One region of the Endozoicomonas sp. SESOKO4 genome, then DNA from elsewhere that is predicted to be linked to it. Evidence: predicted binding sites of a transcription regulator. Region 1 holds the regulator's gene; the other holds the start of a gene.
The links. The regulator LexA, encoded in region 1, represses DNA repair genes until DNA is damaged. The targets are predictions, from matches to a motif close to TACTGTNTANNTANACAGTA.

Region 1 (4,557 bases):
ATCTTTGAATGGAGAAGATCTTAAACTGGTCGCAATAAAACCGCGTAAAGAAAGTGCCACAGCGATTAACAATCTTGATTCTGAAACGATTAATGAGCTGACTAAACAATTAAATTATAAAGAAGCGAAATATCAGCTATCGCTACCCAAAATAAAAGTAGAAGACAGTTGCGACACTCAGTTACTCGAGAAAATGTGTGAGGCATTAGGAACCGACATAGTAGCAGGAGATCTGACAAGACTAGGCCTACCGGCAGATCAGGATCTGGAGGTGCTTCAGAAGATCGTATTATCTGTTGATGAAGAAGGTGCTAGCGGTAAGATGGCGACTGTTGCAAAAATTTTAACAAGGTGCGTATCTGGAACTTCTCATTTTGATTTTGACTGCCCTGGCTACATTGCCATTGTAGACAAAGAAGGTAATCGGTTAATTGAGCTGGTCATAAAGGATGGCAGCTTTTTGGAGTTTGATGGTGATCCTGTAATCAGCACCGCTGGAAAACAGAGTTCTAATTCTAAAAAACTGGCAAGTTCCAACCCTTTTGATATGTATGATAGCGAAGATGATATATTTGATAGCGATGATGATATATCTGATAGCGATGATGATAGTTCTAATAACCCGTTCTTAAATAAACAGGAAGAAGTACAAAAAAACTTATCTCTAATAAAAGATCTGTCTTTTAGAACTTTTGAAACTGTTGATGTGAGCACTTATATAAATAAATTTTATAATCCAAATGGGTATTTAGATATTCAAAGTGCTGATGCAAACAATACTAATTTAACAGTCAGTTTTTCTTCTTTGGATAGTGCTAAAAAGTTTAAAGAAAGTGTATTAGAATCAATTGGTGAAAAAAATGGGAATTTAATTCGGGTTAACAAAAGCTTTTTTTCTATTGAAGTATATGTTTCAATTAGAGAATGGGATAAAATGATTGATAAAATAACTTCTGAATCCACTGATTTTTATATTTCTGACAGCAAAGATAATCCTACAATTATCCCTGCTGAAAAACCGAGCTCTGATAATCTGGTAACTTTTAACGATTATGATATGTCTGATAGTGAAGATGACAGTTCTGATAGCAAAGTTTATACGTCTGATGATCAATTCACATCTAAAAAAGAAGTAACCGATCAAACTCCAATGGGGAGTGTAAGTACTTTAATACAACAGAACTATAATCCGAATGGGGAGTTTGATATTCAGAATACTAAATCAGATCATATGCAGCTAACACTCACGATGTCTTCTTTGGAAGAGGCTAAAAAGCTTAGAGAAAGAATATTAAAATCAATTGGAGACAAACATTTTAAATTTGTCAGGATTTTTGGTCGTGATTCTCCTTTTCAATTAGAGGTTTCTTTTCAAGCCTGGGACGCGCTGCGTGAGAAGTTAACTTTTAATCAACCATGAATCAATACAATGCTAAATCCGGAGATTAATCACCTCCGGATTTTTTTTAACAAAAGCCTCACAGAATCAGTTTGCGAATATCGGTCAACCATTCACCAGTAGGAAGGTAAAGCTTGCCACATGCATCATTGACGGCCCTTAGTTCAATTGCTGCTCATCATCGCGGCCCGACCTGCGCGGCCCGACCTAACATAATGACTTGCCAGAGCAATATTACTGTATATAATCACAGATACTGTATAAAAAAACAGATTGAGTGACCATGATCAAACTGACTAAACGGCAATCCGAAATACTGGACCTGATCAAGTCTCATATCGAAGAGACAGGTTTCCCACCCACCAGGGCAGAAATCGCCAAGACCTTCGGTTTTCGTTCACCCAATGCGGCAGAAGAACATCTCAGGGCACTGGCCCGTAAAGGCGCCATCGAAATTACCCCCGGTGCTTCACGAGGTATCCGAATTCCAGACAGCCAGCCTGAAGGCCTTCCGATCATTGGACAGGTGGCTGCCGGTAACCCGATCCTCGCCCAGGAACATATCGAAGACCACCTGATGCTCAACCCCGGCTTCTTCACCCCAGCCGCTGACTTCTTGTTAAGAGTCAAAGGGATGAGCATGAAAAACATCGGGATTCTTGATGGTGACCTGCTGGCCGTTCACAAGACTACAGAGGTTCGAAACGGTCAGGTTGTCGTCGCCAGGATAGAAGACGAAGTCACCGTTAAACGATTCGAGAAACAGAAAAACAAGGTATTACTCCATCCGGAAAACGACGAGTTCGAAACCATTGTCGTCGATCTCACTCATGATATTTTCGCGGTCGAAGGTTTAAGCGTCGGGGTGATCAGAAATCAGTCCTGAAACGGATGTTGTATGAGCACCTGTACACTTGAGTGAGAACACCGAAAAGCGACCGGACCATGCCAGGAGGAAGGATTCATGCTGTACCGAACAAGCAGTGAAAGGCACAATTTTTCAACATCAGGCTTTCAGAGCAACACAGTTCGCATAAACCGCTCCAGCCTGAAAAAAACGTTACCAGAGAAAAATAAAAGCTCTCCCAGTCCCAGTATTAATGAGCTCATTCTGTCAGGACAACCCTGGCAGGCCGAACAACTCCTGACACCAATGCTCAGTCAGCTTTCCAGTGACAGTGAACGCTGGTTGACTCTGATTCTGGCAGACAAATCGGATACCAGAACCTTGCAATGGTTAAAGAATTGCAACCTGAACCATGACAAGGTGCAAATTTTTAGCGCTAACGATGATCACCAGACACTGGAACTCACCCGGAAAGCACTGGCATCCGGAACCAGCCACACCGTCATTAGTTGGCTGGGGCACTTGGATAAAGGGTGGCTAATCAAGCTTGAAAGCGCTGCCCGCAATGGACAGTGTCAGGGACTGGCTATTCGCAGCAGGCAGGTTGCATGAAAACCTGTCACTGCCTTGAAGATAGAGTCAATGCAGCACTCTGTTCTCAGGAATCTCTTCTTCAGAGGATTGGGGACGAGTCAGTTCAGCAACTTCCCGCATTCCGGCGTCAAACATGACCTTTGCCACTTGTAGATACTCTCCTTCAAGATACTCCTTGGCTTCCCCGGAAAATTTCATGGTCAGCAGGGGCTCGCCCTCTTCATCACTGCGTCGCAAAACAATCTCTCCTGTTGGAAGTTCCACAATTTCCAAAAACGATGCAGCCATATTTCGTCCCATAAATAGCGAGTAAGAGGTGGAAATCATGCAGCATTGTGCATCATGATGCAACAGGTCAATGCAGAGTAATGTGAAAGGATGATTAACCAGCATACTGGTAGACATACCTGCAGAACAGCACAGCATGATCTTTGTCATAGGGTACCTCTGTCAAACCTGTCTGAATCGCACCTACAGAGCCCCCCCCCTGGCTCATTGAGTGTTGACCCCGGCTTATATAAGACTTTGTACCTATATCCCTCCCTGGGCACAAGATACTCCCCAGTCTATGGCGATCCCAACGGTTGAACGCAGAATGAGCAGTAAATGATTAAGTCACCATTCGAGATTGAAATTTCTGAAGTGGCCCACCAATTCCTTGAGGGAAGCAAGAATACTTTTGGCACTTTCCGGTGTTTTAACACCTCTTGTACTTCCAGCACTGTCCGAAGCAATCATGGCAGTATTGATTTTATTAGAATATGATTGTATATCATCGTCTAAAAGTGAAATTTCGCCATAAGCTTTGAGTAAATCTGCCAGCCAGCTGTCAGACAACTCTAATTGTTTTAGCTGCTCGAGTTCAGAAACATCACCTTCCTGCTCACTTACCAAGTTGTAAGCTTCTTCCAGAGACATCAGACGGCTTAACTGATGACCATAAGGAGACAATATCTCTGCCAGCATGGAGAAATATGCCTGACGAGCATGCAACAAAAATGCTTCGCGAAAAGCTTCCTGCTCGAAAGGTTCTGCTCTTTCCCAAGTACCCAATTGTAAACGGGCATAGTGCAACTTCTTATTGGTATAGGCTCGCCACTGCTCAGACATAATCATTCTCACAAATAGAAAGACCCTCACGGATCACCGCGAAGGTCTTGTTTTTGAACAGGCCAGATCAGGATTTTTTGCGCTTTCTGGTGACTTTTTCTTCCCACTTACCTTCCTGGAAGGTAGCACTCCACCCCGTCGCCTTACCTTCTGACTCACTCATAACATACTGAGTCTTGGTTTTACGACTAAAGCGGATTATCGCTGGATTGCCTTCAGCATCCTGTCTCGGAGCATCCAGAAGATAATGATATTTAGGATCAATAGCCGCCTGATGAGGGATCAGTTCACTGACCAGAGGAGCACGGGTCTCACGATTCTTTGGAAATTGGCTGGCGGCCAGAAAAAGTCCGGAGGCACCGTCCCTGAGAATGTAGTGATCATCCACTTTCAGACACTTAAGTTCGGGCATGGGCACCGGATCCATTTTTGGGGGGGCCGCTTCCCCACTCTTCAGCAGTTTACGGGTGTTTTTACACTCACTGTTGGTGCAACCAAAGTATTTGCCAAAACGTCCCGATTTCAGCTGCATCTCGGAGCCACATTTGTCACATTCAAGCACAGGGCCATCATAACCTTTGAGCTTGAACTGACCTTGTTCCACTTC
Region 2 (4,557 bases), on a different contig from region 1:
CAGACCAGCAGAAGCTTCAGAGAGAGCCTTGGATTTCTCTTCGATGAGATCCTTGTCGTCCCCCTTCAGAGCCTCTTCCAGAGCAGTCAAAGCTTCGTTGATCGCACTCTTCTCTTCTTCCGTTGCCTTATCACCGGCTTCTTCCAGAGTCTTGCGCGTCGCATGTACCAGACCATCACCCGTGTTACGGACAGCCGCCAGTTCTTCGAACTTCTTGTCTTCAGCCGCGTTTGCTTCAGCGTCCTGAACCATTTGATCGATTTCATCGTCAGACAGGCCGGAAGACGCTTTGATCACGATAGACTGCTCTTTACCAGTAGCCTTGTCTTTGGCAGAAACGTTGAGGATACCGTTAGCATCCAGGTCAAAGCTGACCTCAATCTGAGGCATGCCACGTGGAGCCGGTGGAATGTCAGACAGGTCAAAACGCCCCAGTGACTTGTTGGCAGATGCCTGTTTGCGCTCACCCTGGCAGACATGAATGGTTACAGCACTCTGGTTGTCATCAGCAGTAGAGAACACCTGCGACTTCTTGGTCGGAATCGTGGTGTTCTTTTCGATCAGTGCCGTCATAACGCCACCCATGGTTTCGATACCCAGAGTCAGCGGAGTGACGTCCAGCAACAGTACGTCTTTAACGTCGCCAGCCAACACCGCACCCTGGATGGAAGCACCCATAGCAACCGCCTCGTCAGGGTTCACGTCTTTACGAGGCTCCTTGCCGAAGAACTCAGCCACCTTTTCCTGAACCATTGGCATACGGGTCTGACCGCCTACCAGAATGACTTCGTCGATATCAGACAGATCCAGATCAGAATCCTTTACCGCCAGTCGGCATGGCTCCAGAGAGCGCTGAACCAGATCTTCTACCAAGGACTCCAGCTTGGAACGGGTTACTTTAACGTTCAGGTGCTTAGGACCAGTTGCATCGGCAGTGATGTAAGGCAGGTTAACATCCGTCTGCTGAGCAGAAGACAGCTCGATCTTGGCTTTTTCAGCGGCTTCTTTCAGACGCTGCATGGCCAGAGGATCACCTTTGAGGTCGATGCCCTGATCTTTTTTGAACTCTTCAGCCAGGTAGTCGATCATACGCATGTCGAAGTCTTCACCACCCAGGAAAGTGTCACCGTTGGTGGCCAGTACTTCGAACTGGTGCTCGCCGTCGACATCAGCAATCTCGATAATAGAGATATCAAAAGTACCACCACCCAGGTCGTATACGGCAATGGTCTGATCACCTTGTTTCTTGTCCATGCCATAGGCCAGGGCAGCAGCAGTGGGCTCGTTAATGATACGTTTAACGTCCAGACCGGCGATACGACCAGCATCTTTGGTCGCCTGACGCTGTGCATCGTTGAAGTAAGCGGGTACGGTAACCACCGCTTCAGTAACAGATTCGCCCAGATAGTCTTCAGCGGTCTTCTTCATTTTCTTCAGGATTTCAGCAGAAATCTGAGGTGGTGCTTTTTTGTCACCTTTAACTTCAACCCATGCGTCGCCGTTGTCAGCTTCAACAATCTTGTAAGGAACCATCTGAATGTCTTTCTGGACCACATCGTCTTTGAAACGGCGACCGATCAGGCGCTTGATGGCAAACAGGGTATTATCAGGGTTGGTAACGGCCTGACGCTTGGCTGGCTGCCCTACCAGAGTCTCACCATCGTCTGTGAAGGCGATGATGGAAGGCGTGGTACGACCGCCTTCAGCATTTTCTAAAACCTTGGCTTTTTCACCATCCAGAATGGATACACAAGAGTTGGTGGTTCCCAGATCAATACCGATTATTTTACCCATTGTTCAATCTCTCCATTGCCCTGCTTGCAGAGCGAAATTCTTTAGTTCAATTCTGTAATTCAATTCTTCAGCTGAGGGCCGCTTGCCAATAAGTGGTGAGCGGCTGTTTTTGGCCTTTGAAATCAATATGGGATCAATTGATTTGATTTCAAGGCTGTTGAAACATTCTTTTTTTGAATATTCCTCAACAAAATCACCTATTTGGAAACGACGACCATGGCTGGACGAATCAGACGGCCATTCAGCTTGTAACCTTTCTGAAAGACATCAATCACGGTGTTGGCTTCAACATCGGGATTCGGAACCATGGACATAGCCTGATGGAAATTCGGGTCAAAAGGCTGTCCGTTCGGATCTTCCTGCTCCACCCCAAAGCGCCCCAGTGCATCCAGAAACTGCTTCAGTGTTAGCTTCATGCCTTCTATAAGAGCTTCGTGGGCTCCTTCTGCCTGTTCAGCGCTTTCTATTCCTTTTTCCAGGCTATCAACCACTGGAATCAGCGCATCAACAAATTTTTCCAAGGCAAACTTATGAGCCTTTTCAACATCCTGCTCAGCGCGACGCTTGATGTTCTGCATCTCAGCAGCAGCGCGCAGAGTCTGATCTTTCGCTTTGGCCAGCTCTTCGTTCAGCGCTTCCAGCTGACTCTCAAGGCCGTCGGTCAGATCACCTTCACTGTCCAGCTCAACACCACCTTCTTCGTTCAGCAAGCTTTCTTCTGCCTGCTGTTCGGTGGCTTCTTCCATTTCCTGCTCATCAGGTTTGCTGTTTTCTACTGTCATTCCAGAATCTCCGACCGGGAGTCAAATCGTTTGATGAAACGTATATTGGGTCACGAAATCTGGATTCAAGACCTGCAAACAGTTTTTTTAACGCAACCGATCATTTCGCAAAACACTGATCTGCAGAACAAAATCACAACATGCTCTGGTCTCAATCTGGTCGTAATCAGAGTATTTTTTTTAGCTCCAACTTTACGAATGTCTCACATCAGGTTACTGTATATATAAACAGTCACGCTACACTAGCGGGTATTCATCATGCTGACCCAATTGTCCATCAGCAACTTTGCCATCGTTGACCAGCTGGATCTGGACATCCAATCCGGAATGACTGTGATTACCGGCGAGACCGGTGCTGGCAAGTCCATCATGCTGGATGCACTGGGTCTGGCCACGGGTGACAGAACCGACAGTCATTGCGTTCGTCAAGGCACGGACAAAGCTGAAATACAGGCTTCTTTTGATATCAGTCATTGCTCTGCGGCCAAAGCGTGGCTCCGGGAAAAAGATCTGACCAGTGATGATGAGTGCATCCTCCGCAGAGTCATTACCAAAGAAGGACGGTCCCGTGCCTATATCAATGGAACACTCTCTCCCCTTGCCGATCTTCGGGGCATTGGTGAGCGGTTAATTGATATTCACGGCCAGCATGAAAGCCAGTCGTTACTGAAAAAAAACAGCCATCGACTGCTACTGGATGATTATGCCGGTCTACAAAAACTAGCCTCCGAAGTGGCTTGCATTGCTCATCAGTTCAACCAGACGCATCATGAGCTGAATACACTGGCCCATAACCGCAAAGAACAGAATGAAAGAGTTCAACTGCTCAGCTATCAACTTCAGGAACTTGAACAATTGTCACTTCAGGAAGGAGAACTGGAACAGCTTGAGCTAGAACTCAGACAGTTATCCCATGCTGAAAGCACTCTTTCGGTTTGTCATGAGATCAACACTATTTGCTCCGACAATGAGACCGGCAACATTCTCCAGCAACTGTCTGTCTGTCTGCAGCGTCTGGGCGATCTGGACATGGATCACCCAGCCATCAGCAACACATTGGAGATGATGTCCTCTGCCCAGATTCAGGTCGAGGAAGCGGTAGGGGAAATCAATCACTTCATTGATCATTTTGATGCTGATCCGGCCAGAATGCAGGATGTGGATGAACGTCTCAGCGCTATATACGACCTTGCGAGAAAGCACAGGGTTCAGCCCGAAGCGTTATTGGAAAAACAAAACACCCTCAGCTCTGAGCTGGAGAGCATCCAGTTCGGCGATGAACGAGTTGAAGCGTTACAACAAAAACTGATCGAATTGAAATCCGAGTTTCAGAACCAAAGCGAAAAACTATCCGGAAAACGTCAATCTGCAGCCAGACAGCTTGAGAAAAAAGTCACCATGCGTATGGCCTTGCTGGGCTTGCCCCACGGACAGTTCGTCATTGCCCTGACACCGGTAGAGAGCAGCACTCTCTCACCCAATGGTGCTGAAGACATCGAATTCCTGGTAACGACCAACCCGGGTCAGCCACCCAGAGCATTAACCAAAGTAGCTTCTGGTGGTGAACTGTCCAGAATCAGTCTGGCCATTCAAGTGATAACCGCTCAAACCTCTCATATCCCCAGTATGATCTTTGACGAAGTGGATGTCGGCATTGGCGGTGGAACTGCGGAAATCGTCGGAGCCATGCTCAGGGAGCTGGGGGAAAGAAGTCAGGTAATTTGTGTCACCCATCAGCCTCAGGTGGCGTCACAGGGGCATCAGCATTTGCACGTTAGCAAGAAGGTCCGCAATGCCAAAACCTCCACCGAGATTGTCGGCCTGAATGGCGATCGTCGTGTTAAAGAGGTCGCTCGAATGCTGGGTGGAGTCGAAATGACCGAGTCCACGCTCAACCACGCAAAAGAGATGCTTAGCCTGACCCATTCAAGGTCCGCAGCCTGAAATCACCTCTGCAGTTCCTTGATGAGTAATCCCATTC

Region 2: the regulator LexA is predicted to act here: its motif matches at 2,791-2,810, upstream of recN (DNA repair protein RecN).

Annotation. Positions count from the first base shown of each region.
Region 1 covers NZ_JAHHPS010000191.1:19,115-23,671, reverse strand. The annotation lists gene KDK16_RS03660 (serpin family protein) at 1-1,420, shown strand, start outside; gene lexA (transcriptional repressor LexA) at 1,683-2,285, shown strand; gene KDK16_RS03650 (SulA-like leucine-rich domain-containing protein) at 2,364-2,858, shown strand; gene KDK16_RS03645 (hypothetical protein) at 2,886-3,278, opposite strand; gene KDK16_RS03640 (DUF6586 family protein) at 3,456-3,950, opposite strand; gene topA (type I DNA topoisomerase) at 4,018-4,557, opposite strand, start outside.
Region 2 covers NZ_JAHHPS010000279.1:23,943-28,499, reverse strand. The annotation lists gene dnaK (molecular chaperone DnaK) at 1-1,794, opposite strand, end outside; gene grpE (nucleotide exchange factor GrpE) at 1,992-2,576, opposite strand; gene recN (DNA repair protein RecN) at 2,835-4,520, shown strand; gene KDK16_RS05260 (hypothetical protein) at 4,523-4,557, opposite strand, start outside.